4 regions of the Mesorhizobium sp. M5C.F.Ca.ET.164.01.1.1 genome follow, and region 1 is predicted to be linked to each of the others. Evidence: predicted binding sites of a transcription regulator. Region 1 holds the regulator's gene; each other region holds the start of a gene.
The links. The regulator PhoB, encoded in region 1, activates phosphate uptake and scavenging genes when phosphate is short. The targets are predictions, from matches to a motif close to TGTCATNNANCTGTCAT.
Positions count from the first base shown of each region.

Region 2: the regulator PhoB is predicted to act here: its motif matches at 4,445-4,461, upstream of EN807_RS20265 (LTA synthase family protein).
Region 3: the regulator PhoB is predicted to act here: its motif matches at 4,235-4,251, upstream of ppk2 (polyphosphate kinase 2).
Region 4: the regulator PhoB is predicted to act here: its motif matches at 3,098-3,114, upstream of EN807_RS28795 (esterase-like activity of phytase family protein).

Region 1 is NZ_SRTG01000001.1:1,526,720-1,533,874, forward strand. Features, by position in the region: gene pstA (phosphate ABC transporter permease PstA) at 1-232, shown strand, start outside; gene pstB (phosphate ABC transporter ATP-binding protein PstB) at 245-1,060, shown strand; gene phoU (phosphate signaling complex protein PhoU) at 1,099-1,806, shown strand; gene phoB (phosphate regulon transcriptional regulator PhoB) at 1,823-2,512, shown strand; gene EN807_RS07445 (ROK family protein) at 2,686-3,933, opposite strand; gene xylF (D-xylose ABC transporter substrate-binding protein) at 4,194-5,234, shown strand; gene EN807_RS07455 (sugar ABC transporter permease) at 5,377-6,708, shown strand; gene EN807_RS07460 (ATP-binding cassette domain-containing protein) at 6,783-7,155, shown strand, end outside.
Region 2 is NZ_SRTG01000002.1:746,929-754,083, reverse strand. Features, by position in the region: gene mltG (endolytic transglycosylase MltG) at 1-660, opposite strand, end outside; gene fabF (beta-ketoacyl-ACP synthase II) at 763-2,025, opposite strand; gene EN807_RS20280 (acyl carrier protein) at 2,060-2,296, opposite strand; gene fabG (3-oxoacyl-[acyl-carrier-protein] reductase) at 2,486-3,223, opposite strand; gene fabD (ACP S-malonyltransferase) at 3,282-4,223, opposite strand; gene EN807_RS20265 (LTA synthase family protein) at 4,471-6,414, shown strand; gene rpsF (30S ribosomal protein S6) at 6,714-7,155, shown strand, end outside.
Region 3 is NZ_SRTG01000006.1:149,702-156,856, reverse strand. Features, by position in the region: gene EN807_RS26330 (enoyl-CoA hydratase/isomerase family protein) at 1-888, opposite strand, end outside; gene hemB (porphobilinogen synthase) at 1,095-2,126, shown strand; gene EN807_RS26320 (dihydrofolate reductase family protein) at 2,345-2,989, shown strand; gene ppk2 (polyphosphate kinase 2) at 3,226-4,146, opposite strand; gene EN807_RS26310 (aldo/keto reductase) at 4,408-5,451, shown strand; gene EN807_RS26305 (glycosyl transferase family 90) at 5,486-6,178, opposite strand; gene EN807_RS26300 (hypothetical protein) at 6,656-6,814, shown strand; gene EN807_RS26295 (DUF982 domain-containing protein) at 6,870-7,130, opposite strand.
Region 4 is NZ_SRTG01000008.1:110,431-117,585, forward strand. Features, by position in the region: gene EN807_RS28790 (endonuclease domain-containing protein) at 190-585, opposite strand; gene EN807_RS28795 (esterase-like activity of phytase family protein) at 839-3,037, opposite strand; gene EN807_RS28800 (GH25 family lysozyme) at 3,228-4,244, opposite strand; gene EN807_RS28805 (hypothetical protein) at 4,468-4,692, opposite strand; gene EN807_RS28810 (GFA family protein) at 4,827-5,225, opposite strand; gene EN807_RS28815 (alpha/beta hydrolase) at 5,445-6,401, opposite strand; gene EN807_RS28820 (SRPBCC family protein) at 6,428-6,913, opposite strand; gene EN807_RS28825 (ParB N-terminal domain-containing protein) at 7,047-7,155, opposite strand, start outside.

The sequences.
Region 1 (7,155 bases):
CGAAACCGCGCCGTTGCTGATGATCGGCATGGTCGCCTTCATCGTCGACATTCCCGGCGGCTTTACCGATCCCGCGACGATCCTGCCGGTGCAGATATTCATGTGGGCGGATTTCCCGGAAGCTGGATTCCAGCAGAAGACTTCGGCGGCGATTTTGATTTTGCTGCTGTTTTTGGTCATCATGAACGCCATTGCGGTGATACTGCGCAGGCGCTTCGAGCGGCGCTGGTAAGGAGCAGAGGATATGAACATCATGACGGAAGCCGGCGTCGAACAGAAACTGAGCAGCGCAACCAATGCCCCTTCGATCAAGATGAAGGGCGAAAAGGTCTCTGTTCATTACGGCGAGAAGCGAGCTCTGTTCGACGTGGACCTCGATGTCCGCGAGAACCAGGTGACGGCGTTGATCGGCCCATCGGGCTGTGGCAAGTCGACCTTCCTGCGTTGCCTGAACCGAATGAACGACACGATCGATATCGCGCGGGTGAGCGGCAAGATCACGCTCGACGGCGAGGATGTTTACGACCCGAAAATCGATGTCGTCGAGCTACGAGCTCGCGTCGGCATGGTTTTCCAGAAACCGAACCCGTTTCCGAAGTCGATCTATGAAAACGTCGCCTACGGTCCGCGCATTCACGGCCTGGCCAGGAGCAAGTCCGAGTTGGACGGCATCGTCGAATCGAGCCTGAAGAAGGCCGGTCTGTTCAACGAGGTCAAGGATCGCCTGCTCGAGTCGGGCACCGGTCTCTCCGGCGGACAGCAGCAGCGCCTGTGCATCGCGCGCGCTATCGCCGTGTCGCCGGAAGTGATTCTGATGGACGAGCCCTGTTCGGCGCTCGATCCGATCGCCACCGCCCGCGTCGAGGAACTGATCGACGAACTGCGCCAGAACTACACGATCGTCATCGTCACCCACTCGATGCAGCAGGCAGCGCGCGTGTCGCAACGCACGGCGATGTTCCATCTCGGCTATCTGGTCGAGGAGGGCGCGACCGACAAGATGTTCACCAATCCCGACGACAAGCGCACCCAGGACTACATCACCGGCCGATTCGGCTGAGCGGTCCGGCGGCGAATTTCGAACACGAGGACAGGATCATGGGTGAACACACCGTCGCATCTTTCGACGAGGAACTGGAGCACATCGACAGGCTGATCCGCGACATGGACGAGCTCGCCGCCGCGATGGTCGCAGCCTCGATCCGCGCGTTGCTTGCGTCAGACAATGCGATGGCGCAGCGTGTTGTCTCGGACGACGCCATCATGGATGCGCGGCAGCGCGAACTCGACGATAGCGCGATCACCCTGATCGCCAAGCGGCAGCCGATGGCACAAGATCTGCGCGCCGTGGTTGGCGCAATCCGCATGGCCGGCGATCTCGAGCGCATCGGCGACCTGGCCAAGAACATAGCCAAGCGGGTCAGCGCAGTCGGGCAGAGCGCCACGCCGCGCAATCTCTCGCACGGCATCGACGCGATGGCGGATCTCGTTCTCGAGCAGCTCCGCGGCGTGGTCGAGCACTATGTGTCGCGCAATGCCGGCGCGTTGAAAGAACTGCGCGCCGACGACCAGAAGATCGACGTGAAATACACGGCGGTTTTTCGCGAACTCCTGACCTACATGATGGAGGATCCGCGCAACATCACCGCCTGCACGCATCTGCTGTTCTGCGCCAAGAATCTCGAGCGTATCGGCGATCATGTCACCAACATCGCCGAAAACGCCTACTTTGTCGTGACCGGGCAGCAATTGCCGGCGGATCGCCCGAAGCTCGACGAAACGACGATGTCGGCGCCGGCGACATGACAGGAGTGACCGGCCGATGATCGCGCCGCGCATCATGGTGGTGGAGGATGAAGAGCCGCTGGGCGTCCTCCTCCGCTACAATCTGGAATCCGAAGGCTATCAGGTCGAGGTGGTGACGCGCGGCGACGAGGCCGAAATCCGGCTGCAGGAAAACGTGCCCGATCTGCTGGTGCTCGACTGGATGGTGCCGGCGGTTTCGGGCATCGAGCTTTGCCGGCGCCTTCGGGTGCGTCCCGAAACCGAGCGGCTGCCGATCATCATGCTGACCGCGCGCGGCGAGGAGAGCGACCGGGTGCGCGGCCTTTCCACCGGAGCCGACGACTATCTGGTCAAGCCGTTCTCGACACCGGAATTCATGGCCAGGGTCAAGGCGCTGCTGCGCCGCGCCAAGCCGGAAGTACTGTCCAGCGTGCTGAAGGTCGGCGACATCATGCTCGATCGCGAATCGCACAGGGTCTATCGCAAGAAGAGCGAGATCCGGCTCGGGCCGACCGAATTCCGGCTGCTCGAATTCATGATGCGGCACCCGGGTCGGGTCTTCTCGCGCAGCCAGTTGCTCGACAATGTCTGGGGCGAGACGATCTACATCGACGAGCGCACGGTGGACGTCCATGTCGGCCGGTTGCGCAAGGCGGTCAACAATGGTCGCATGCCCGATGTCATCCGCACCATCCGCGGCGCGGGCTATGCGATCAGGGAAGACTAGGGATGTGCTGATACGGGTGATTCCGGCCTGCGAACGGCGGCTTCCTGCGCTTCCGGTGCTCACGTACCCGAAATTACGCTCCGCTCCGGTTCTCGGAACCCCCATTCTCGACTCGGCCTGACCTGAATCTCAACACACCCCAAGTCGCGATCCGGGGATCCCTGCCTTCGAATTCAAGCCACGTTCTTTCCGACCGAGCCGGCTCGTGCCTGGATGCTCGGCGCGAAGATCTCCTGGTCGACGAAGCTCAGCGCCCGCATGGCGCAGCCTTCTCGGATCAGCGGCAGTTCGTTCGGCTCGGTGTCGAAGGAAATCGAACCCGAATGCTGGCCGCCGGCGGTCTGGGCGATGGCCTCGCGCAGGGCCGGCTCAATCAGGTCGAAGGCGGCAGCGCTGGCACCGACCATGGCGACCGGCGCCGGATCGATCAGCGCGAACAGGCTGCCGAGCCCGAAGCCGAGCGCTTCGCCGGCCTTGCGGTAGGCTTCGCGCTCCGGTCCGTCCGTCTCGCGCGCCCGGGCCGCCAGTGCCCGCATCTCGGCGTCGCTGACATCGGCGACCGGCTCGGCGTTTTCGCTCAATTGCCTTGCGTTGCGCCAGATAGCGTAGTTGCCGGCATAAGCCTCGACGCAACCGCGCCGCCCGCAGCGGCAAAGCGCGCCGCCCGGCCGATGAATCATGTGGCCGAATTCGCCGCCTGAGGAATGGGTGCCGGTGAACAGCTCGCCTTTCAGCACCAGCCCCATACCGATGCCATGCGAGAGCAGGATGGCGATGAAATCGTCGCGGTAGCGATCCGGGTCGCGCCAGCGCAGCGCCACGGCCATCATGTTGCAGTCGTTCTCCATGATGGCCGGAATGTCGAACTCGCGTTCCAGAATGTCGGCGAAGGCGATGTTCGTCTGCGGCGTGATCGGCGACCATAACATGGCGCGCGCATGGGAATCGGTAATACCCTGGATCGCCAGCGCGATGCGGGCGACGCTTTGGACGTCGAGGTCGGGGTCTTCGAGCCGGCGCCGGACGATGGCGACACATTCGTCGATCAGCTCGTCGCGCGACATGGTCAGCGTGTCCAGCCGGCGCTGTTCCTCGGCGACCACTTGTCCGGCATAGTCGATGACAGCGATCGACAGGAAATTCAGCGACAATACGACAGCCAATACCGCAGCGGCTTCCGGATTGAGGCTGAGGCCAACCTGCGGCCGGCCACGTTTCAGCGAGACGGTCTCACTCGCCTTGGTCTCGGCCAGGATGCCTTCCTGGATCAGGTCGGAAGAGATCGCCGATATGGTCGAATGGCTGAGGCCGGTGGTTGCGGCGATCTCGGTCCGCGACGGCTGGCCTGCGCGGCGTACGGCCGAAATAACCATGGCCCGGTTGCGCCGGCGCAAATCGTCATGGCGGATCCCAACCGACATTGTTTTGCTTCCTCCCTATTGCCGCGGCCGCTCATGAATCGGAAGCCGTCAGGCCGACAAATACTGGCAGAACCAGAAGGACCTGTCATTGTTTATTCCGAGACTCGAAAAAAAGCCGGCAGGAGATTAAAATCCATCAGAATTCATGTTGACAGTGCTTCGGCGTTGGATCAGTATTTTTTCGAGGCTCGAAAAAAAGAGTCTTTGTGCCGGCCTTCGGGCCAGTTGGTCGCGCCGTACGCGGCGTAGGGAGGAATATCATGAAGAGATTCACAGCCGCCATCCTGGCGGGGGTCGCCATGTCGCTGACGCTCGCGTCGGTCGCACAGGCGAAGGACAAGGTCATTGGTGTTTCGTGGTCGAACTTCCAGGAAGAGCGCTGGAAGACTGACGAAGCCGCCATGAAGTCGGCGATCGAGGCCGCCGGCGACAAGTATATTTCCGCCGATGCACAGTCCAATCCCGGCAAGCAGCTGACCGATGTCGAGAGCCTGATCTCGCAGGGCGCCAACGCGTTGATCATCCTTGCGCAGGATGCCTCGGCCATCGGGCCGGCGGTGCAGAAGGCGCTGGACGAAGGCATTCCGGTCGTCGGCTATGACCGGCTGATCGAGAACAAGGACGTCTTCTATTTGACCTTCGACAACCAGGAAGTCGGCCGCATGCAGGCCCGCGAAGTGTTCAAGGTGGCGCCGGAAGGCAATTACGTCTTCATCAAGGGCTCGGGCGCCGATCCGAATGCCGATTTCTTGTTCGCCGGCTCCATGGAAGTGCTCAAGGATGCCATCGACAGCGGCAAGATCAAGAATGTCGGCGAGGCCTATACGGACGGCTGGCTTCCCGCCAACGCCCAGAAGAACATGGAACAGTTCCTGACCGCCAACGACAACAAGGTCGATGCGGTGGTTGCCGCCAATGACGGCACCGCTGGTGGCGTCGTCGCGGCGCTGACGGCGCAAGGCTTGGCCGGATCCGTCCCGGTGTCGGGCCAGGACGGTGACCATGCCGCGCTGAACCGCATCGCGCTCGGCACACAGACGGTGTCGGTGTGGAAGGACGCGCGCGAGCTCGGCAAGAACGCCGCCGAGATCGCCTCGCAACTGGCCGACGGCAAGCAGATGACAGACATTGCCGGCGTCAAGGACTTCGCCACGCCGGGCGGCAATGTCGTCAAATCGCTGTTCCTGACGCCGATTGCCGTCACCAAAGACAATCTCGACGTCGTCATCGACGCGGGCTGGATCGAGAAGGAAGAGGTCTGCGCCGGCGTGGCGGCGGGCACTGTCCCGGTCTGCAACTGATCCGGCCTTCGCAAGAAGCCTGAAACGCCGCGGCTTCACGCCGCGGCGTTTTTTCAAAAAGAATTGTTTTTCCGCTTCTCGCAGATAACTTCCAAGCTGCTTCCGGCATCCGCGGCAGACGGCAAACCGGTGGGAGGACATCATGACCGACACGACTTCCAACACGCCGGCCGCCGATACAGGCGCCGATCGGGCGCGTGAATCCGAGCTCAGCCCGGTCGGCCGCTTCCTCAAGGCAACCGAGCTCGATATACGCATGCTCGGCATGGTCGGCGCGCTGCTGGTCATCTGGGTTGGAATCCACATCCTGTCGGGCGGGCTTTTCCTCACGCCGCGCAACCTCTGGAACCTGTCGGTGCAGACCTCCTCGGTCGCGATCATGGCGACCGGCATGGTGCTGGTCATCGTGATGCGCAACATCGATCTTTCGGTCGGCTCCGTCGAAGGCGTGATCGGCATGGTGATGGGCGTCGCGCAGGCCGAATTCCTCATCCGGGTCATGGGGTTCCAGCTTGGAAATCCCTGGATATGGATCATCGCACTGGCTGCCGGCGTGGTGCTCGGCCTCATGATCGGCGCGCTCCAGGGCTTCATCATCGCCTATCTCGAGGTTCCGGCCTTCATCGTGACGCTGGGCGGCCTGCTGATCTGGCGCGGCATGGCGTGGCTGATGACGAGCGGGCGCACCGTCGCGCCGCTCGACGCCACCTTTCAGCTCATGGGTGGCGGGCCGCGTGGCTCGATCGGGGCAACCGCAAGCTGGATCGTTGGCATTCTCGCCTGTGTGGCCGTCGCCTTGATGCTGCTCAACGGCCGGTCGCAGCGCAAGCGGTTCAAGTTCCCGCTGCGTCCCGTCTGGGCGGAGACCTTGCTTGGTGTTGTCGCTTGCGCCGCCATCCTCGGCGCCGTCTGGATCGCCAATTCCTATCCCTGGCCGATCGGCATCGTTCGCCAGTACGCCCAGCGGACCGGCATCACCATCCCGGAAGGCGGGCTGTTCATCGCCCATGGCATCGCCATACCGGTGCTGATCGCGGTCACTGTGGGCATCGTCATGACCTTCATCACCAGCCGCACCCGTTTCGGCCGCTATGTCTTTGCCATCGGCGGCAATCCGGAAGCGGCGGAACTCGCCGGCATCAACACGCGCTGGGTGACTATGAAGGTGTTCATGATCATGGGCGTTCTGGCCGCGATCAGCGCGGCGATTGCGTCGGCCCGTCTCAATGCGTCGACCAATGCGCTGGGTACGCTGGACGAGTTGCTGGTCATCGCGGCCGCGGTCATTGGAGGCACGTCGTTGGCCGGCGGCTCCGGCACGGTGCTCGGCGCCATGCTTGGCGCACTTCTGATGCAGTCGTTGCAGTCCGGCATGGTGTTGCTCGGCATCGATTCACCGCTTCAGAGCGTCGTCGTCGGCGCCGTCCTGGTCATCGCCGTCTGGCTCGACACCGTCTACCGCAAGCGGGTCTGACCATGATCACGAAAAAGTGGAGATCGGTTTTTGACAAGATCATGCTCACGCAAAAACCATAGGGAGGAACGATCATGGCTGACACAACTGCTCCCACGCCACTGATCGACATGCGCAACATCTCGATTGCCTTCGGCGGCATTCGCGCCGTCGACGATGCGTCGATCGATCTTTTCCCGGGCGAGGTCGTGGCGCTGCTTGGCCACAACGGTGCCGGCAAGTCGACGCTGATCAAGATCCTGTCCGGCGCCTACAAGCGCGACTCGGGCCAGATCTTCGTCAATGGCGAGGAGGCTTCGATCTCCAATCCGCGCGACGCCAAGAAATATGGCATCGAGACGATCTACCAGACGCTGGCTCTCGCCGACAATGTCGACGCCGCCGCCAACCTCTTCCTCGGCCGCGAGCTGATGACCGGCTGGGGCACGCTCGACGATGGCGCCATGG
Region 2 (7,155 bases), on a different contig from region 1:
CTTCTGATCCGCCAAAAGCTTGTCGACCATCTGCTGGCGTGTCGCGCCGCGGGTGAAACGCAGCGTGTCGGTAGCAAGGCTGCCCTCGGGTGGAATGGTCGCCGGCATATCGCCGTCGAGCGCTGCCTGCTCGGCGATGCGCTGCAGCGCCTGCTCGACCGTCAGTCCCTCGGGGACGGTCAGCGAATACATCACCGACTTGCCGCTCTTCAGCAACTCCATGATGTCGCGCATGGAGGCCTGCGGCTTGACCTCGTATTCGCCGGCCTTCAGGGCAGAATCATTGCCAAAGGCACGCACGCCAAGGCGGAAGATGCGCGCGTCGCTGATCAGTCCGCGCCGCTCGAGCTGCTCTGCAATTTCCTGGACGCCGGTGTTCGGCTTGACCAGAAAGGTGTCGGCATTGGCAGACGGGCCGGGCTCGTTGAATTCCTGCTTGCCGAAATACAATGCAAAACCGGCCGCCAGAATCAACAGCATCACCAAGGAGATGACGAAGTTCATGAACACAACGAACTGGCTGCGCGAGGCGCGCGAGCGCTTGGGCGGCGGCGTGCCGGCTTCGGGCCGCAATGCCTCGCTGGCCGTCTTCGGCACGATCGGACTCGACGGTGTGGACCGTTGCCCGAATTCCCCGTTGTCCGCCGCATTCGTGTTCATGGCGCCCTACCGCTTGGTCTTGCAACGAATCCCCTTGGGCAGAGTAGGGGCGAATATGGCAAAATTGACGGCACGCATACGCCGTGCCGGCCGGCTGACCGGTCAGCCATTGTAGCGCTGGAAGATCAGCGAGGCGTTGGTGCCGCCGAAGCCGAAGGAGTTGGACAGCGCCACGTCGATCTGGCGGGAGCGCGGCTTGTGCGGCACCAGGTCGATCGCCGTCTCTCGCTCCGGGTTGTCGAGATTGATGGTGGCCGGCGCGATGTTGTCGCGAATGGCGAGAATCGAAAAGATCGCCTCGGCGGCGCCCGCCGCACCCAGAAGATGGCCTATCGACGACTTGGTCGACGACATCGATATTTTCGACGCGGCGTTGCCGACCAGCCGCTCGACGGCGCCGAGCTCGATCGTGTCGGCCATGGTCGAGGTACCGTGCGCATTGATGTAGTCGACGTCTGCGGGCGTCAGCTTGGCCCGGTTCAGCGCCGCCACCATGCAGCGGAAGGCGCCGTCGCCATCTTCGGCCGGCGCGGTGATGTGATAGGCATCGCCGGTCAAGCCGTAACCGGTGACCTCGGCATAGATCTTGGCGCCGCGCGCCTTGGCGTGTTCCAGCTCCTCCAGAATGACGACGCCGGCACCCTCGCCCATGACGAAGCCGTCGCGGTCACGGTCATAGGGACGCGAGGCCGTTTCCGGAGCTTCGTTGCGGTCGGTCGACAGCGCCCGGCAAGCGGCGAAACCGGCGATCGACAGCCGGGTCACCGGCGCTTCCGCGCCGCCTGCGACCATCACGTCGGCATCGCCCCACATGATCAGCCGAGCTGCATCGCCGATAGCATGCGCGCCGGTGGAGCAAGCGGTGACGACGGCGTGGTTGGGGCCTTTCAGCCCATGCCTGATCGAAACCTGGCCGGAGACGAGATTGATGATCTGGCCGGGGATAAAGAACGGGCTGATGCGGCGCGGACCGCGCTCCTTCAGGATCATCGCGTTCTCGGCGATGCCTTCGATGCCGCCGATGCCGGAGCCGATCAGCACGCCGGTGGCGCACTGCTCCTCATGGGACTTCGGCGCCCACCCCGAATCCTTCAGCGCCTCGTCGGCGGCCGCGATCCCGTAGAGGATGAAATCGCCGATCTTGCGCAGTTCCTTCGGCTCGAGAATGGCCTCGGGATTGAAGGTGGCGTTCTCACCATTGCCGCGGGGAACGACGTGGGCGACCTTGCAGGCAAGATCCTCCACCTCGAACTCGGTGATGCGCTTGGCTGCGCTGCGGCCGGTCAGAAGCTCCTTCCAGCCATGCTCGAAGCCCACGCCGAACGGCGAAAGCAGCCCAAGGCCCGTGACGACGACACGCCTCATCGCAGGTCCTCCTCAGTGGTGACTGCAAATAGCGTCAGGCCGAAGCCTTATCGATGTACTTCACCGCATCGCCAACAGTCAGGATGGTTTCGGCCGCATCGTCCGGGATCTCGACGCCGAATTCTTCTTCGAACGCCATGACGAGTTCGACCGTGTCGAGACTGTCCGCGCCCAGATCATCGATGAAGCTCGCCTGCTCCGTCACCTTGTCGGCATCGACGCCAAGGTGCTCGATAACGATCTTCTTGACGCGCTCTGCGGTGTCACTCATTTGGGCATCCTCGTCTTTTGTTTGTCTGTCTTCGTTAGCGGGCGGAATGCCGCTAATCAAGCTGAAAGATGGTCCTGTCGGAAACGCAACGGCACCGGACCGGTTTTTGCCCGAACCGCCGGGTTGCGGGCCGCATTACACGAAAATCGGGCTAGGTCCAAGGCGAAAAGGGGTGTTTTCCCGCAACTGTCAAATCATCGCCATGCCGCCATTCACGTGAATGGTCTGGCCGGTGACATAGGCAGCTTCGTTGGAAGCGAGATAGGCGACGGCCGAAGCGACTTCGGCGCTGGTGCCCATGCGCCGTGTCGGGATCGCCGCCATGATCGCCTCTTTCTGCTTGTCGTTGAGCTTGTCGGTCATCGCCGATTCGATGAAGCCGGGGGCGACGCAGTTGACCGTGATATTGCGGGTGGCAATCTCCTGCGCCAGCGACTTGGAAAAGCCGATCATGCCGGCCTTGGAGGCGCAGTAATTGGTCTGGCCGGGATTGCCGGTGACGCCAACCACGGAGGTGATGTTGATGATGCGGCCATGCCGGCGCCGCATCATCGGATGGGTGAGTTCGCGGGTCAGCCGGAACACGGCGGTCAGATTGACCTCGAGCACCGTATCCCAGTCGGCGTCCGCCATGCGTACAAACAGACCGTCCTTGGTGATGCCGGCATTGTTGACGAGAATGTCGACGCCTTCGAGATCGGCCTCGACCTTCTGGCCGAGCGCCTTGACCTCGTCGCGATTGGAAAGGTTCGCCGGGAACAGCTTGACCCGGTCGCCGAGTTCGGCCGCCAGCGTCTCCAGCTTTTCGACGCGGGTGCCGTGCAGGCCGACGACGGCGCCCTGCGCATGCAGCACCCTGGCGATCGCCTCGCCGATGCCTCCCGATGCGCCTGTGACGAGGGCCTTGCGGCCGGTCAATTCGAACATGTCTTGATCTCCTGATCTAAGAGAGAACACCCTGCGGGCGGGGTCAAATCTCGGTTGGTTATGCGAGCGCCGCCAGCGCCGCGTCGACATCCGCCGGCGTGCCGACGGCGCCGGTGCCCATATCGCGGTTGATGCGCCGCACCAGTCCCGACAGCACCTTGCCGGCGCCCACCTCGTAAAGCGTCGCAATGCCATTCGCGTCGAACCATTCCACCGTTTCGCGCCAGCGCACGCGGCCGGTCACCTGTTCGACCAGGCGGCGGGCGATTGCGTCCGGATCGCTGGACGGAGTGACCGACACGTTGGAGACCACGGGCACGAACGGCGCGCTCTTCGTGACTTCGGCCAATGCCTCGCGCATGACCTCGGCCGCCGGTGCCATCAGCGCCGAATGGAAGGGCGCCGAGACCTGCAGCATCAGCGCCCGCTTGGCGCCCTTTTCCATGCACAGTCTCGCCGCCAGTTCGACCGCCGCGCCGGCGCCGGAGATCACCAGTTGGCCACCGCCATTGTCGTTGGCGATCTGGCAAACTGAATCTTTGGCCGCTTCAGCGCAGGCGTCTTCGACATCGGCCTGTTCCAGCCCGATGATCGCCGCCATGGCGCCTTCACCGGCCGGCACAGCCGCTTGCATGGCATTGCCGCGGATACGCAAGAGCCGGGCCGCATCGGCCACCGAAACGAAACCGGCGGCAGCAAGTGCCGAATATTCGCCGAGCGAGTGGCCGGCGACATAGGCGACCTTGTCCCTCAGCGAGAGGCCGCGCGATTCCAGCGCCCGGATCGCGGCGAGCGATACAGCCATCAGCGCCGGCTGGGCATTGGCGGTCAGCGTCAGCCTCTCTTCCGGCCCTTCCCAGATCAGCTTCGACAGGTTTTCGCCAAGCGCGTCATCGACCTCTTCGAAGATATGTCGCGATTCGGGAAAGGCGTCCGCGAGGTCCTTGCCCATGCCGACAGCCTGGCTGCCCTGTCCCGGAAAGGTGAATGCAACGGCCATGTGTGGCTCCCAAGCGGCTGATTTTTCCTGCCTGTGACGCAAGGCGGGCAGGCAAGTCAAGTCCGCTGGCAGCCCGACCCGGGTCGCTCCGGCTCGGTATCGCTGGCCGAGTACCTGTTCCAACAGGCTTTTTTTCGATCACTCATGATGAAAATCGCTCACGATTCGTTTGCTGGCTCTTCATATTTCAGCCACAGGCGCTAGCTTTTCGTGACATATCGATGACAGCTCAATGACACTTTTGTGTATGGTCGGGGGAACTAAGGTGGCAAGGACTAGGAAGGGCGTTGGCAAAGCCGCGCCACAGTTTCTGGAAGGCGATCCGGCCACTGGCTATCTGCCGGGCCGGAAATGGCCTGTTATTCGTTATGGCCTCGTCAGCCTGCTCGCCGCCACCATCCTGGTTTTTGCGATCGAACTGATCGTGCGCGGCGACTTTGCCGGTACCGTCGCCTTCTTCCTGCAGCCCTTCAAGCCGGGCTGGACCACCATCATCATCTTCGCGCTGATCCTGGTCGGCCTCGACGCCGTGCTCGGCCGCAGCCACCAGAGCCTGATGATCGTCGCGCCGCTGACGCTGGCGCTGGCCTTTGTCGGCCATCAGAAATCGCTCTATCTCGGCGATCCGCTCTATCCGACCGATTTCCTCTATTCACGCCAGATCGTGGCGCTGATGCCGCTGCTGGTGCGCGAACGTCCGGGAACCGCCATCGCTCTGGCGATCGGCATCGTTGGCAGCCTGTCGCTGCTCGTTTATGGCTGGCGGCTCTGGCGTCGCCGGGTACCGGTGCTCAGCCGCAAGGGGCGCCTGGCCCGGCTGACGCTGACCGTGCCGCTGCTCGCCTTCTTCGTCTCGATCATGGACTATGCAACCTTCTCGTGGACGCGTGACCGGCTGCAGATCATCCCGATCATGTGGGACCAGAAGGAAAACTACGCCTCCAACGGTTTCGCGCTCGCCTTCGCGCTCAATGTGCCGATGGCCCATGTCTCGGCGCCTGCCGGTTATTCCGGCAAGTCGATCGCAGCGATCGACAGGCCTGATGTGACGGCCTCGGTACCGGCCGAGAAGCCCGACATCATCATCGTCATGAGCGAATCCTTCTGGGATCCGACTGAGCTGCCCGGCGTCACCATCACGCCCGATCCGATTCCCAATGTGCGGGCGCTGCGCTCGGGCTACATGTTCTCACCCGAATTCGGCGGCATGACCGCCAATGTCGAATTCGAGGCGCTGACCGGCTTTTCCAACGCCTTCCTGCCGGCCGGCAGCATCCCCTACCAGCAATATGTCCGCGCGCCGGTGCCGTCGATGGCGACGTTCCTGAAGAGCCAGGGCTATGAGACGCGCGCAATCCATCCGGGGACGAGCTGGTTCTGGAACCGCACGCCGGTCTATGCGGATTTCGGCTTCGACGACTTCAAGTCGGAACAAAATATGCCATATCTCGAAAAGCGCGGTCCTCTGGCCTCGGACGCGGCGATGACCGACGAGATCATCCGCGAGGCGGATGCCACCGACGATCCGCTCTTCTTCTTCGCCGTCAGCCTGCAGAATCACGGACCCTACGAGCCGAATCGCTACTACAATCCGACCCACAAGGTGCAGGCGCCGACCAGCCAGTGGGCAAAGGATTCACTGCTGAGCTTCACCGAGGGTGCATCCGACGCCGATAAGGGCCTCGAGCGCCTTGTCGAATGGGCGAAGAATCGCCAACGGCCGACAGTCATCGCCTTCTTCGGCGACCATCTGCCGCCGCTCGGCCCGGTCTATGTCGAGACCGGCTTCCTCAAGGATAATGTCGCGCCGCGCAAAGAGCCGCCTGACCAGATGCTGCTGCATCACCAGACGCCGCTGGTCGTATGGTCGAACCGCACCGGGCCGGCCGCGGACATGGGCGCGGTAAGTCCGGCTTTCCTGCCCTACCATATCCTGACCACGGCCGGGATCAGCCATCCCTATTACACCGGCTTCCTCGGCCAGATGCGCGAGCGCTACAGCGTCGTCGATCGTAATTTGTTGATGACGCCGACGGGCGAGGACACGCCCGACTGGGCGCGACAGAAGAAGATCGATCCGGCCATTCGCGATTTCCGTCTGCTGCAATACGACATGATGTTCGGCAAGCGCCATGCGGCGCCCGATTTCTTCCCGGAAACGGTGAACAAGCGCGTCCCGCATACAAGCTGAAGATGCCGCGACGTATCGTCCTTGGAGCGGCGGGTTTTCTGCTCGCCCTTGCCTTGCGGTCAAATTCCTGTATAGACGCCCGCAATCTGCCGGTCCTTGCTGGGGGCTGAACGGAGGGCCGGAGGTTTTTCGAAACCTTCGTGTGGAGCCAGAAGCGCTTCCGCCTCCCGTGTCTCCGCTCTCGACCGTCTCGTCATGCTCCTTTCTTCCCCGCCCCCTCTAGGGATCGGCGGGTCAGAGAAGTTGCAGAGGCTTTTGCCGCGGAACCGGGAGAGAAACGAAGAAAGGCAAAGAACAATATGGCTCTTTACGAACATGTGTTTCTTGCCCGGCAGGACCTCTCGCAGCAGCAGGTCGATGCGCTTGTCGAACAGTACAAGGGCGTCATCTCCGCGAATGGCGGGTCCGTCGGCCGGGTCGAGAACTGGGGACTGAAGTCCCTCACCTACCGGGTCAACAAGAACCGGAAGGCATACTATACGCTGATGGACATCACCTGCCCGCCGGCCGCGCTCAACGAGATGGAGCGCCAGATGGGCCTGTCCGAGGATGTGCTGCGTTTCCTCACCATCAAGGTCGATGCACATGAGGAAGGCCCGTCGGCGATGATGCAGAAGCGCGAAGAGCGCTCGGAACGCGGCGGCTTCGGCGACCGTGACCGCGGTCCACGCTCGTTCGGCGACCGCGATCGCGGCGACCGTGGCGATCGCCCGCCGCGCAGTTTCGGTGGCGATGCCGGTG
Region 3 (7,155 bases), on a different contig from region 1:
ACGGTTGAGGATGCGGAATTCCATCCGCATGCACTCGTCCATCGATAGTGTCAGCCCGTGGTTGATCTCGCGCCAGGCGACATGCAGACTGGTCGGCGAGCGGGTGCGGATCGTCGCCAGCGTCTTTGCCGCGAACGCATCGGCGGGTGCGGCGCGCTCCAGGCTGCCGATGACGTCACCCAGCGACGCTTGCGCGAAATGCCGGGCGATCGCTTCCAGCGTCTGACTGTCAGTCTCGCGGCGGGCCGGGACGGAAAAGCCGCGCAGCGCCGATTCCGGGTCGCCGGTCGCGACCAGCCGGTCGAGAAAACCGGCCTGGTCCTGCGCCTTGATCGTATGCGTCGCCAGGCCCGACCACAAAGCGTCGCCATAGCGGATGCGGTTTCCGGTCAGGGCCAGATACATGCCGAAACTGCCGCCAAGGTTCGGCAGGAGATGACTGGCGCCGACATCCGGGAAAAAGCCGATGCCGACTTCCGGCATGGCGAATTGGGCGTTTTCGGTCAGCACCCGATGCGAACCGTGGAACGAGATGCCGACGCCGCCGCCCATGACGATGCCGTCGATCAGGGCGACATAGGGTTTTTTGAACCGCGCGATGCGGGCGTTCAGCCGGTATTCGTCGGCGAAGAAATCGACCGGCGGCTTTCCCGCCTGGCCGGCCTCGTAGATGTGGAGGATGTCGCCGCCGGCCGAAAACGCCCTGCCCTCGGCCTTGACGCCGACGACGTCGACGCCGTCGTCCCGCTCCCAGGCGCGCAGCGCCTTGTCGAGCGCCTTGACCATGCGGTGGGTGACGGCATTGAGCGCTTGCGGCCGCGTCAGCGTGACGATGCGGGCCCTGTCCAATCGTTCGAAGCGGATCTCGTCGCTGCCGCCAAAATCCATCGCCTGACATTCCCTCCCCTGCGCCGCCGGGACTGAAGTGCTAAAGCGTGGCGCATGGGTGCGTCAATGCCAAGGTCAATCCTGTCCTGCAACGGTCAGCCGGATTTGGTATACCGATATCCAGGTAATGCCAGCCTGGCACAATCGTGGCGCATTGGTCAGCGGCGGAAGCTCGTGGTAAAAGCTGCCGATCCGGAGTTTTGGCGATGAACAAATTCACCCCAGCAAAGCCTGCCGGCGCGCGCAGCGTCGACGAGATCACCGGCAGCCGCCGTTTGCGCCGCATGCGCAAGGCCGACTGGTCGCGCCGCCTCGTCCAGGAGAACCGGCTCTCCGTCGACGACCTGATCTGGCCGATCTTCGTCGTCGATGGGAAGAATATTCGCGAACCGATCGCCGCCATGCCCGGCGTCTTCCGCCTGTCGCTCGACCTTGCCGTCAAGGAGGCCGAGCGCGCGGCAAAGCTCGGCATTCCGGCGATCGCCACCTTCCCGAATGTCGCGCTCGGCCTGCGCGACCAGACCGGCTCGCATATCCTCGATCCGGAAAACATCATCAACCGCGCCACGCGCGCCATCAACCACGCGGTGCCAGAGATCGGCATCATCACCGACGCAGCGCTCGATCCCTTCACCTCGCACGGCCACGACGGGATCTTGCGCGACGGCATCATCGTCAACGACCAGACCGTGGAGCAGGTCACTGCGGCTGCCGTCATCCAGGCGGCGGCCGGCGCCGATATCATTGCCCCTTCCGACATGATGGACGGCCGCATCGGCGCCATCCGCGACGCGCTCGACGCCAATGGTTTTCAGGATGTGGCGATCATGTCCTACGCGACGAAATTCGCCTCCGCTTTCTACGGGCCCTATCGCGAGGCGGTCGGCACCGCCGGCCTGCTCAAGGGCGACAAGAAGACCTACTATCTCGACCACGCCAATTCCGACGAGGCCGTGCGCGAGGCCGAGCAGGACCTCGCCGAGGGCGCCGACATGCTGATGGTCAAGCCCGGCCTGCCCTATCTCGACATCATCCGCAGGCTGAAGGACGAATTCCGGATGCCGACCTTCGCCTATCAGGTGTCGGGCGAATATTCGATGATCAAGGCGGCTGCCGCCAATGGCTGGATCGACGGCGACAAGGCGATGTTGGAATCGCTGCTAGCCTTCAAGCGCGCCGGCTGCGACGGCATCCTCACCTATTTTGCGCCCGAAGTGGCGGCGATGCTGGAGGGGTAGCATCCCCTTCAGCCGAACATTGGTTCGCGGCGCGAACAATAGCCGGCGATCCGCTTCGACATACAGGACAATTTCAGTTTCCGGCCGGTGAAACGCAGCGAGAGTCGCCTGGCTCTTCGCTTTCGCCTTGCCGTGTTCCAAACACCGCTTGCAAATCGCAATCAGTTAAGCTACCAATAACTGATTGCATAACGCAACTGGTTATCGAGGAGGCTCTCATGTCCAAACTTCGCGTCAACGCTTTCACCCTGTCGATCGACGGCTTCGGCGCCGGTCCTGACCAGGATCTCAGCAATCCTCTCGGTGTCGGCGGAGAAGATCTGCACAAATGGATGGTCGGCACCCGCACATTTCGTCAGATGGTTGGCAAGGAGGGCGGCACCATTGATACCGACGAGGCGTTCACCGTGCGCAGCTTCGAAAATGTCGGCGCCTGGATCCTGGGCCGCAACATGTTCGGCCCGATCCGCGGCGAATGGCCTGACGAGAACTGGAAAGGCTGGTGGGGCGACAATCCACCATACCACGTACCGGTCTTTGTGCTGACCCACCATCCACGCGACCCTATTGTGATGGAAGGCGGCACGACTTTCTATTTCGTAACCGACGGCATCCACTCGGCGCTGGAACAGGCGAAGGCGGCGGCCGGCGGCAAGGATGTTCGGGTCGGCGGCGGCGTCGCCACCATCCGGCAATATCTGCAGGAGAAGCTGATTGACGAGATGCACCTGGCGGTGTCGCCGCTGCTGCTCGGCAAGGGTGAGAACCTTTTTGCCGGCCTCGACATGCTCAAGCTCGGCTATCAGTGCACCGAACAGGTGGCGACGCCGCTTGCCACGCACGTCATCATCAAGCGGGCTTAGCTAGCGGCACTTCTGCAACGTTGGTGATTGGCGAAAGCCCATTTCTCCCCGTCACTATACGGGGAGAAATGCGCGGCAGTGCAAAGAGGGGCGGCGCGATCGATCGAAGATTGCGTCAGAATGAGCTTGGCCCACGCAGTAACTTGGCCGGGTTCAACTGCCGAGGTCGGCGCCGCCCCTCATCCGCCTGCCGGCACCTTCTCCCGGTATACTGACGGGGAGAAGGGAACCCTGCCTCAATACTTCTCCGGTACATACAGCTCGCGCGGCAGCACCTGGCGCTCGTATTCGGGATTGAAGACGCGGTCGGGCAGCGTGATCTCTTCGTGCGGCACTTCTTCATAAGGCATCTGCTTGAGGAGATGATCGATGCAGTTCAGCCGCGCCCGCTTCTTGTCGTTGCCTTCGACGATGAACCAGGGGGCTTCGGGAATGTTGGTGCGGGCGAACGTCTCTTCCTTGGCCTTGGTGTACTGCTCCCAGCGCACGCGCGACTGCAAGTCCATCGGCGACAGCTTCCACTGCTTCATCGGATCATGGATGCGCATCTGGAAACGCATCTGCTGCTCCTCGTCGGTGATGGAGAACCAGTATTTGACCAGCGTGATGCCGGAGCGGACGAGCATGCGCTCGAACTCCGGCACGTCGCGAAAAAACTCCTCGACCTGATCCGGTTCGGCAAATCCCATCACCTTTTCGACGCCGGAGCGGTTGTACCAGGAGCGGTCGAACAGCACGATCTCGCCGCCTGCCGGCAGATGCGGGACGTAGCGCTGGAAATACCATTGCGACTTTTCGCGTTCGGTCGGCGCCGGCAAGGCTACGACGCGGCAGATGCGCGGATTGAGCCGCTGGGTGATGCGCTTGATGACGCCGCCCTTGCCGGCCGAATCGCGGCCCTCGAAAACCACGACCAGCTTCTTCTTGTGATATGCCACCCAGGACTGCAGCTTGATCAATTCGGATTGCAGCGTGATCAGGTCGCGAAAATATTGCTGGCGATCCATCGAGGGCGGATGCGCTTTCTTGTAGATCTTGGCGATCTCCAGCGACAGCGCCGGTTCCGACATTTCCAGCTCGTAATCTTCGTCAAGCGTGTCGGCGAGCTCCGCCTCCAGCCAGTCCTTGGCAGGAGAATTCTGTTTTGCTTCGGTCATTTATGCTGCTCCGCGTGCGAGCCCCTGTCGGCGTCCGGCCTGCCGGCCAAGACCGAACACCTTGAGCCGACTTGCATACAGGCCGGCAATGACGGTTTTATTGCAGCCGGCCTGTGTGCCGGCTCGCGCAAATCCGGGAGATGTGATCGATCGGCCTCCAATGGCATGCACGACAAGCGGCTCCGATTGTCCTACAAATGCCAGGCTCCCCTCGGGCGGCCTTCGAAGCAGCCCTTCTCAACGCAATTGCGAGGATCTGACATGGAATACCGCACTCTCGGCCGTTCCGGGCTGAAGGTTTCGACGCTGACCATGGGCACCATGACCTTTGGCGGCGCCGGCGCATTTTCGGCGGTCGGCAAGACCGATCTCGACGAGGCGCGCCGGATGATCGACCTCTGCATCGATTCCGGCATCAATCTCATCGACACCGCCAATGTCTATTCGAACGGGCTTTCGGAAGAGATCATCGGCGAAGCGCTCGGCGGCAAACGCAAGGGCGATGTGCTGATCGCCTCCAAGGCGCGAATGCGGATCGGCACGGGCCCCAACGACGAAGGGCTGTCGCGCTACCATCTGATCCGCGAGTGCGAGAAGAGCCTGAAGCGCCTCAGGACCGACGTCATCGACATCTATTTCCTGCACGAATGGGACGGCACGACGCCGCTCGAGGAGACCATCGCCGCGCTCGACACGCTCGTCAGCCAGGGTAAGGTCCGCTATGTCGGCTGTTCCAACTATTCCGGCTGGCAAGTGATGAAGGCGCTGGGGATCAGCGACCGCCAGCACCAGCCGCGCTTCGTCACCCAGCAGATCCACTACACGCTGGAAGCACGCGAAGCCGAATATGAACTGCTGCCGATCTCGGTCGACCAGGGGCTTGGCGTGTTGGTGTGGAGCCCGCTCGCCGGTGGACTGCTGTCCGGCAAATACCACCGCGACCAGGCCACCTCCCGCCAGCTCAGCGGCTGGACGGAACCGCCGATCCGTGATGAGGACCGGCTGTGGCGGATCGTCGATGTGCTTGCCTATATCGGCAAGAACCATGGCGTCTCGGCAGCGCAGGTGGCGCTTGCCTGGCTGCTCGGCCGGCCGGCCGTCAGCTCGCTGGTGATCGGCGGACGGACCGAAGCGCAGTTCAAGGACAATATCGCCGCTGCAAGCCTGGTGCTGACCAGCGATGAGCGCGCACGCCTGGACGCTGTGAGCCGCCCGCCCGTCCTGTATCCCTACTGGCACCAGCAGTTCACGGCAAAGGACCGGTTTGGTCCGGCCGATCTGGTTCTTGACCGGGAAGATATCTGACAACGGTCCGGATCTGGTCGAAGGTCGCCGCGGGTTAGCCTGAGATAAAACGCCAGACCTCGGGATCAGACTCGATCTGGCCGCTGAGCACGAAGTACTTGTAGAGCACGAGCAAGCAGATCGCCTGCTCGGCCCGTTCGTCGGCGAACTTGCGGCAATAGGCGTTGGCGGCGGCAACGATGCGCTCGGCCTCGGTCGGATGACGTTCGAGATATTGCACCCGCTCGGCAAGATTCGTGAAATCAGGTTCGAGCGGCACATAGTGAACATCGGCCACGAGTTCGCTTTCGGCGAACCATGTCTCATATGTCGGCGGCGGCATCAGGCACAGCGAATTCGAACTCATGATCCATTTTAGGTTGGTCGCCACATCGTTGCCTTCGAGCGAAATGATATAGCGACAGCGCCGCTGCTGATCGATGCTCAGATAAGGTTTGCGATATTCCGGCGCTGCCGTCGGTTTGGGCGTGCCGACATCGCAAAAGGGCAGATCGCGCGCGGCCTCGAGAAGCAAGGTCCTTATCGGGTTGTTGAGCTCGCCGCGCCACACCGCAACCGGAAGCTTGTCCGCGAAGGCTACATCGTCGGCGGGCATGTGGAAGTGGCGGAACTTGTTGAGCTTGAACAGGACCCCGTTCCTGTTGTCGCCGGCGATCGGCCGATCCTTGACGATCGACGGCATCGCAGGCACTTCGATGACGTCGCCGAATCCGAGGTCGATGCGCAAATCGGGATCGAAGTAGCGGGCAAATTCCTTCAGATCGTAGTTTACATGCTCCGGCCTCTCGGCAGCCGGCTGACCGGCACGGCGCCGGCGCTCGGCGCGAAAGGCGCCTTTAACCTATTGTAATAATTGAGACGCGCGCGGACCGATCCATCCGAAAGCCTGGCCTGATCGAGCAGCCCGGCGAGCCTGCGGCGGAACATCGCCTGGTGCAATATCGCGTACGGCATTGCGCGCATAGTAGAATAGCTTCTGTGCGTTTCTTTAAAGGGTGGCCATCGGTCACTTGGTAAAAAGTAGGCTTGTGATTTGCCCCCCGGCCCCTCCTACACCATTGTGCCAGCTATGTTGCAAGCCACAGAACCGTGTTCAGCTAGCCTGCCGGCTGTGTATGGAGCCGATCGCTCTTTGCGGTGTTGTGTTTGGAGCCCAATGCTCCTAGGCAGGGCTAAGAACCTTGGGATTGTGAAAGGAAGAGATATGGCGCGAGCACCGAATTACGGCCAGGAACGCAAGGAACGCGACCGGCAGAAGGCCGCCAAGAAGGCGGAAAAGCAGGCGGCCAAGGTGGCAGCCAAGGAACGTTCGAAACCCGAAGACGAGACCACGTCCGAGACCGAAACGGAAACGGCAGAGTAAAACGCATCCAGCCCGCGAGGCGGATCGGATTTGGCCTAGGAATCCCGCTGCGTCTTCAGGCCTGCGCCTTGTCGCTGACGAACACGTTCACCTCGCGCGCGGCGGCGATGAAGGCGCGCCTTGCGGTCATCGCCGGTTTGTCGCCGGCCAGCGCATCATGGCAGGCCTGCAGCGCTTCGCGATGCTTTGGACTGCGCTTGCCGGGCCAGTTGTTGAGGAGGAAGTCGGAAGCCTCGCGGACCGTACGCAAGAGCTGAGTGGTTCCCTCCGCGCCCGACTTGACGGTCACAGGTGTTTCAAATCGGTTGTTTTCCATCGCCGCTCTTACGCCATCGGCGCCA
Region 4 (7,155 bases), on a different contig from region 1:
GTTTTTAAGGGCCGTGATCCGACGCAGCCTTCCCTTCTGCCCTTGTGGGAGAAGGTGGCCGAGCGAAGCTCGGTCGGATGAGGGGTGTTCCAGCTTGGCACGGACGGCGATCCTTCCAGCACCCCTCAACCGTCTCGGCGCTGCGCGCCGATCCACCTTCTCCCACAAGGGGAGAAGGGCAAGACTGTGCTACCGCCACGGTTGCAAATTCTCATCGCGGACATAAGCGATGATGGTGTCGCAGACGGCGTTCAAGTCCCGCAGCACGTCGTCGTTCCAGAAACGCAGCACGTCGTCGTTCCAGAAACGCAGCACGCGAAAGCCCCTCGCCTTCAATTCGGCGTCTCGTTCCCGATCGTAGTTCGAGTCCGCATGCTGGCTGCCGTCGATCTCGACGATCAGGCTGGCCTCGGCGCAAACGAAATCGGCGATGAATTTGCCGACAGGAACCTGACGCCGGAATTTGATGCGATCGAGCCTGCGTCCGCGCGGCTCGTGCCACAGGCGGTCTTCCGCCTCCGTTGGCTCGCGGCGCATCGAGCGAGCGAAATCACGTTTGGTCGGAGCAACGGGCTGGGGTGGCATGGGGCGAGATTACCAGCCTTGGCGCTCCGTCCAGCACCATCGTCACGCAAATCGCTGACATTCGAGATTGGCTAAAGCGCGGAATGCCGCGCCTTCCCTTCTCCCCCTGTGGGAGAAGGTGGCCTCGCGAAGCGAGGTCGGATGAGGTGTGTTCCAGCTTGGCACCGACGGCCCTCCGTCCAACACCCCCTTTCCATCTCGGCGCTGCGCGCCGATCCACCTTCTCCCACAGGGGAGAAGGAAAGAATTGCCCTCAGTTTACGGCGCTGATGTTGCCCAAGCGGAGAAACAGCGTTTCGCCGGAAGAATCGTCGACGCCGTCATTGTCGGTGGCGACGAAGATGTCGCCGTTCTTGTCGATGGTGAAACCTTCGACCTTGTCGATGACATAGCCGTTGGTGGCTGATTTCAGGTCGCCGATGATGTCGCGCACCAGCGTCTTTTCGACCAACGGCAGTTCGCCGCCGAGCTTGGCAGGTTTGAAGGCATCGAGCGCCACCGAATAGACGCGCTTCACCTTGGCCAGGGCGCCGATCTGGTTGTCGCGTTCGAGGATATAGAGCTTGCCGTCATGCGCGGTGATCTCCGACAGCCCCATCCAGCCAGCCTCGGTCGCTTCGAGTGGATAGCGCACCGCCGACCATTCCTTGGCCTTCGGCTTGTAGGCCAAAAGCTTGACCTGGCCCTTCGCATCGTCGGCCCATTCACGCTGCATTGCCATCACCAGCGTCAGGTCGTCGCCCTCGCCGATGGTGGTGATGCCTTCGAGACCGAAGCGGGTCTGGTGGGCGAGCAGGTCCATCGGGAAGCCGATTTCCTGCTTGATCTCGCCCTTGTCGTCGACGCGCAGGATGGCGTGCGGGACGAGCTTTGCCGGATCGCCTTCATTGGCCAGCCAGAAGCCGCCTTCACCATCGGCGACGATGCCTTCGATGTCGAGCTTCTGCGCAGGATGGCCGCCACGCGTGACAATGGTCTTGCCGGTAATCAGCGCCGGCGTCTGCGTGGCATCGATCTCGAAGATCGAGGGCGCGTTGGCGTAGAACGAGTCCGAGGCCGCGAAGAGCTTGCCGGCAGTGTCGCCGGCCGCGAGCGCCGAAAGCGCACCCCAGCCGAGCGGCGTGCCGTCTGCCGTGAGCTTTGCCGTGATCATCGGGTAAGTGGCGGGACCCTCGGAGCGCTCGTAGATCATCACGTGCGAGCGGGCGAGCCCGTCCTCGACCAGGTCGGCCTCGTTGGCGGTGACCAGGAGATTGCGCGAGGGGATCGCGACCAGGCCTTCCGGACCGATGCCGGACGGCAGGATCTGGACAAACTGAGGCTCAGCACCCGTGTCCTTGTAGACGCCGACAACGGAGCCACGCTCCGAAGCGACGAAAATCAGTCTGTCTTCGCCGAAGGCGCCGGTATCGAGACCTTCCGGCTCGATGCCCTTCTTGTTGCGGTCATCGGGATAATGGCCGGCATTGGCGACCTCGTACTCGAAGGACGGACCGGATTCGTAGACAACCTCGCCCTTCTTGCTGAAGATCGTGAAGCCGCGCGAGCCGCCCTTGTAGTCGCCTTCGTTGGCGACGACGAGACGGTCATTGTCGAGCCATTTTACGGCGTCGGGTTCGCGCGCGACGTTTTCCATTTTGCCATCGAAGGAGAAGGCGCCGTTCTTCTTGGTGTCGATCTTATCCAGCGTGACGGAGCCTGCCGAGAAGTGCGTGACGATCGCGCCGGTTTCGGCGTTGACGATGGCGACGTGGTTGTTTTCCTGCAGGGTGACCGCTATCTCGCCGGCTTCGTTGAAGGCGACGAATTCCGGCTCCGGATCTTCCGCTGCAACTTCGGCGATGCCCGCCAGGTTCACACTCTTCATCGTCGCGCAATCAGGCTCGCCTTCGGCAAGCGTGAAGATCTTGAGGTCGCCCGCCGGCATCTGCGGAATTTCTCCGTCGTTCAGCTCCTCGTCGCGCTCGTTCTCGATGGCGATGGCCACGAACTTGCCATCCTTGCTGAACGCCAGCGAGTCCGGTTGACCGCCGAGGTCGCAGGTGCCTTCGATCGCCTTGGAGGCAAGGTCGATGACGGTGAGGTTGCCCGAAGGCTTGGCTTTGCTCTCCGACGTGTTGACGCCAGCCAGCACCTTGCCGCCAATGACCACGACCGAGGTCGGCTCGCCCTCGATCTTGACGATGCCGCCGGCCTTGGGCGCCTTGGGGTCAGTGATGTCGATGAAGCCGACGGCGCCGAGCGGGCTGTCGGAATAGACCAGCGTCATGCCGTCTTCGGTCGCCGTTATGATCTCGGACGAAGTCGGCGTGGTCTTCTCGACGTCCGCCGGGAGGTTTCCGGCGACGGCGAAGCTCGCGACCCGGTTGAACATCATGTCGGCATGGGCCGGCAGCGAAACGGAGGCAGCAAGCGCTGCCGTCAAGACGAAAAGCGCGGAATGGCGGGGCACGGGTGGCGTCTCCTGTTCGAATGGAAGCCACCTGCTTTGGGGGAACGACATTTCAAAGCGATGACGGATCCATGACAGTTCCGCGACAGGCGGTCAGGGTCCCTCGATATTCACCTCATGCTGGCCTGCAAATGGCGGCTTCCTGCGGCCGCGATCGGCACCCCGCAGGGCGAGCAGCAAGAAGGAACCCCTACTCCGCCTCGGCCACCATCTGCCGCCCACCAACCCAGTTCCGCCAGGCTCTCTCGTCGCCGTGGAAGACGTTGAGGTCGATGCGGCCTCTCACGCCGTGCGACAGGCCGGAGCCGGAATACTGCCAGAACACCCATTTGCGGCCGGGATAGACCTTTGACGGGTGCTGTGCCACCGCACGCAGCCAGAACGGATAATCCAAGAACGCGCCTCTGAGATTGTCGCGGTAGAAATCAGGCGCGGTGTAGATGATGGGCCGCTGGCCGTAGTGGCGCTCGAGCTTGTCCATGAACACCTGCATCTTCTCCAGCACCTTTTGCCGCGACGGCCGCCGCTTGCAGCTGGATTCGCCGTTCCACTCGACATCGATCACCGGCGGCAAGGCGCCCTCGACCCTCGGCACGTTGCGGATGAACCAGTCGGCCTGCTCGCCGGCGGTGCGGCACCAGTAGAAGAAATGATAGGCGCCGCGCTTGAGGCCGGCGGCGTCGGCGTTGCGCCAGTTCTTCATGAACATCGGATCAAGATGATCGCCGCCATCGGTCGCCTTGATGTAGGCGAAGTTCGCGCCCTGCCCGCGCAGCTTTGCCCAGTTCACGTTGCCCTGCCAGCGTGAAACGTCGACGCCGTGAACGGCGAGGTGTCTGGGCGAGGCCTTGCCGAAGTTGATCGGCTTGGCGTCACGAAAACGGTAGCGCTGGACCGGCTCGGCGAGGATCGGTGCTGCCCGTGCCAGCCGCTTCGGCGCCACCAGGGCAATCGGCTCGACGGGTGGTTCGATGCTGTCGGCAGGCTCTGGAGTGGCCATCGCCACAGTCTGCTCCGTCGCCTCTTCCTGCGCGAAGTCGGGTGCGGCATCGGCCGCACCGACCGACGCCACCGGCGCGGGCGGCCGCACAACGGAGCTGGTCGTCTCGCTGGACGGCACTTGCAGCGCGTCGACGCCGGACGTGGATGTGCAGCCGGCAAGGCAAAGTGACGCGATCGAGAAGATGACGACGCCTGATAACCGCATCTGGACCTGTACGCAGAACACAACAGACCGAGGGCAAGACAACGCCGCCGGACAACCGATCCAGATTACTAACGAGAAATTGCCAACAAAGTTTGAATCAAATTGTTAGGACGAGAGCTGGGCAATACATGGCGCCCGCTTTATCACCGTAGCGGTGAGAGCTTGGAAACGACGGCAGGACGGAGACGGCGCGAACGATCGCCGACGCCTGCAGGCCCGCTGCCTAGCCGCACAGCCACAGCTTGTGGCAGCTCTCGGCTACCATGTGAGCGGGCGGTATGAAGCGGTCGGTGACGGGGCGATCGTTGACGACCGGTGCGTCATCCCGGCGAACCTTTTCTTCAAGTAGCGAGCGAAGCTCGGCCGGCTGTACGCGGTCACGCTCCATCACGAGCTTGACCATAGGATCGCTCAAAAGCTCATCCAGGGTGTTGATTCTGTCTTCCATCCGTCGCCTCCTCGACTGCCGACCCGCACGTAATAGATAGGCGGCAATGATGGCTCGCCAATGACGCTTTGCCGGCTATCTCGTGTCCCGGATGAAAAAATTGGGCACGCTTTACGCTTCAGTTCGCCTGCGCTTCAGTTCGGGGGTGGCGCGCCTTCATATTGCGGCAGTCCGTCGTCGAGTGGCACCCAGGGCTGCTTCGAGGCGGTCCACATATGCATCTGCGGCCTAAATATCGAAGGGTCGTCGAGCGAGCCTGAGGTCACGCCGATGATGCCGGCGGAGTCGCGCCGGGAAAACATCGTCGTGCCGCAGCGGGGACAAAAGCCGCGCTTGAGATCGGGCGAGGAATTCACCGTCGCCACCGGCCCGTCGATGGTCACGTCGTCGATGCGGAACAGCACGCGTGCGTTGAAGGCCGCGCCCAGCGCCTTCTGGCAGAGCCGGCAATGGCAGACCCGCTCGTTGATCGGCGTGGCATCGGTGCGGTAACGCACCGCGCCGCACAGGCAGCCACCCTGATATCTCGCCATTACCTGCGCCCTCTTTCTGAAGATTGTCTGCAAGGTAGCTGCCGGCACAGCAGCGTCAATTGAAAAGCCTTGATAGGGCCATCTATAGCTGTGATGCGGGAGATGCCATTGGCCCCGAGGACGTGTGCCGGGATTGCCAATGCTTATCGCCGGCTTCAGAGGGATAAGCCTGTCCAGCCATCTCGCGGGAGATGGGCCGGACAGGCCGTTGTCAGGTGGTTATTCCGCCTCGCTGATGACCTCGTCCCAGGTCTTGACCTTGGTCTCGCCATTGAGGAAGGGCAGCGTGACTGCTGTCAGTTCCGGCGCGAAGAACACGTCGTAATGGGTGCGGTTCGGCAGGATGGCCAGCCGGTTCTGCGAAAGGTTCTCGCGCATCCAGCCGGCGTCCTTCAGTCCGCCGCCGAGCATCTGATAGAATTTGATCTCATGCTCGGGCCGGTACATGTCGCTGTCGCCAAAAACCAGCATGACCGGCATCTTCAGCTTGGGTACGTCGGCGGAGTAGTCATAGTCCTTGCGCATATGGGCGCCCAGTTGATCGAGCAGCTTCGGAAAGTCCTGCGGATGCGGCGCGACCGCCACGTAGGACTTGTACATCGGCGTGTCTTTCATCATGTCGGCCATCGCCGCGCCGACCTGCGCCTGCTGGGTGCGCATGTCGGCATAGAAGCCGTCCGAGGCATAGCCTGCCGACACCAGGACCAGCCGGCGCACGGCCTCGGGATGCTGGACGGCCATACGGAAGGCGACACCGCCGCCCAGCGAATAACCCATGACATCGACCTGCTCGTAGCCGAGCGCCTTGATGATCGCCGCCATGTCGTCACCCATCGCCTCCAGGCTCAACGGCCGGTCGCCGAGCGCGGTGCGGCCGTGACCGTGCAGGTCGACGCCGATGACGGTGCGGTTTTCGGCAAACTTCGGCAGGATCGGCGCGAACATGTCGGTGGTGCCGAGACCACCATGCAGCAGAAGCAGCGGCTCGCCCTTGCCGTAGACGGCGTAATAGTAGTTCAGGCCGTTGATCGGCAGCAGGCCGGATTTCGCCGGCTTCGGCATTGCTTTCGTTTCAGTGGTCATGACGGGCTTTGCCTCCTCGGCCTTGGTGGCGCCCGGCGCGGCGAAGAGCGCTGCCGCCGAGGCGAAAATGGCGAAAAACATCGCTCTGGACATGTCGGTCTCCTTCCGTCCCGCTGATATCAAAGCCGCTTGGCGACTTCTTCGAGCTGGTCGGCGCACTGGCCCCAGCCCTCGTGAAAGCCCATCTTCTCGTGCTCTTCGCGATCGGCGACGGACCAATGCGCAACCCGGGCGATGTAGCGGGTCTTGCCCTCGCCCTCATCCTCGAAGGTCAGCACGACCGTCATGAACGGTTTTTCGGACGGCTCCCACGCCTTCGTATAGGCGTCGGTGAGAACGATCTTCTTGCCCGGCACGACTTCGAGGAAGATGCCGGGGTTCGGAAATTCATTGCCGTCGGGTCCCGCCATGACGACGAGGCTGGAGCCGCCGCTGCGCACGTCCATTTCGGCGCGCGGCGTCGTCCACGGCTTTGGCGCGAACCATTGCGTCACGAGCTTCGGCTCGGTCCAGCAGCGATAGACGTTCTCGCGCGGCGCATCGATGATGCGGGCAAGAACCAGTTCGCGGTCGGAGCTGGGGGCGATGTCGAGCTTGGTGGTCATGATGGTCTCCTCACTTGCAAAAGAGTTGGCTTGAATGCCGGTTTCCGTCTCAAGGACGAGCGGGCAACGCGCAGCCCGACAGCGTCCCGCGAAAATTTCCCCAGGCCGATTCCGGCGAACGCCGATGGAGAGCTTAGTGGCGCTTGGCTTGCACCAGATAGGCGTCGATATCGGTCTCGCCGAGCCACTTCGCCGCTTCCAGCCGATGCAGGCCTTCGACCAGGACATGGCGCTTGCCGTCG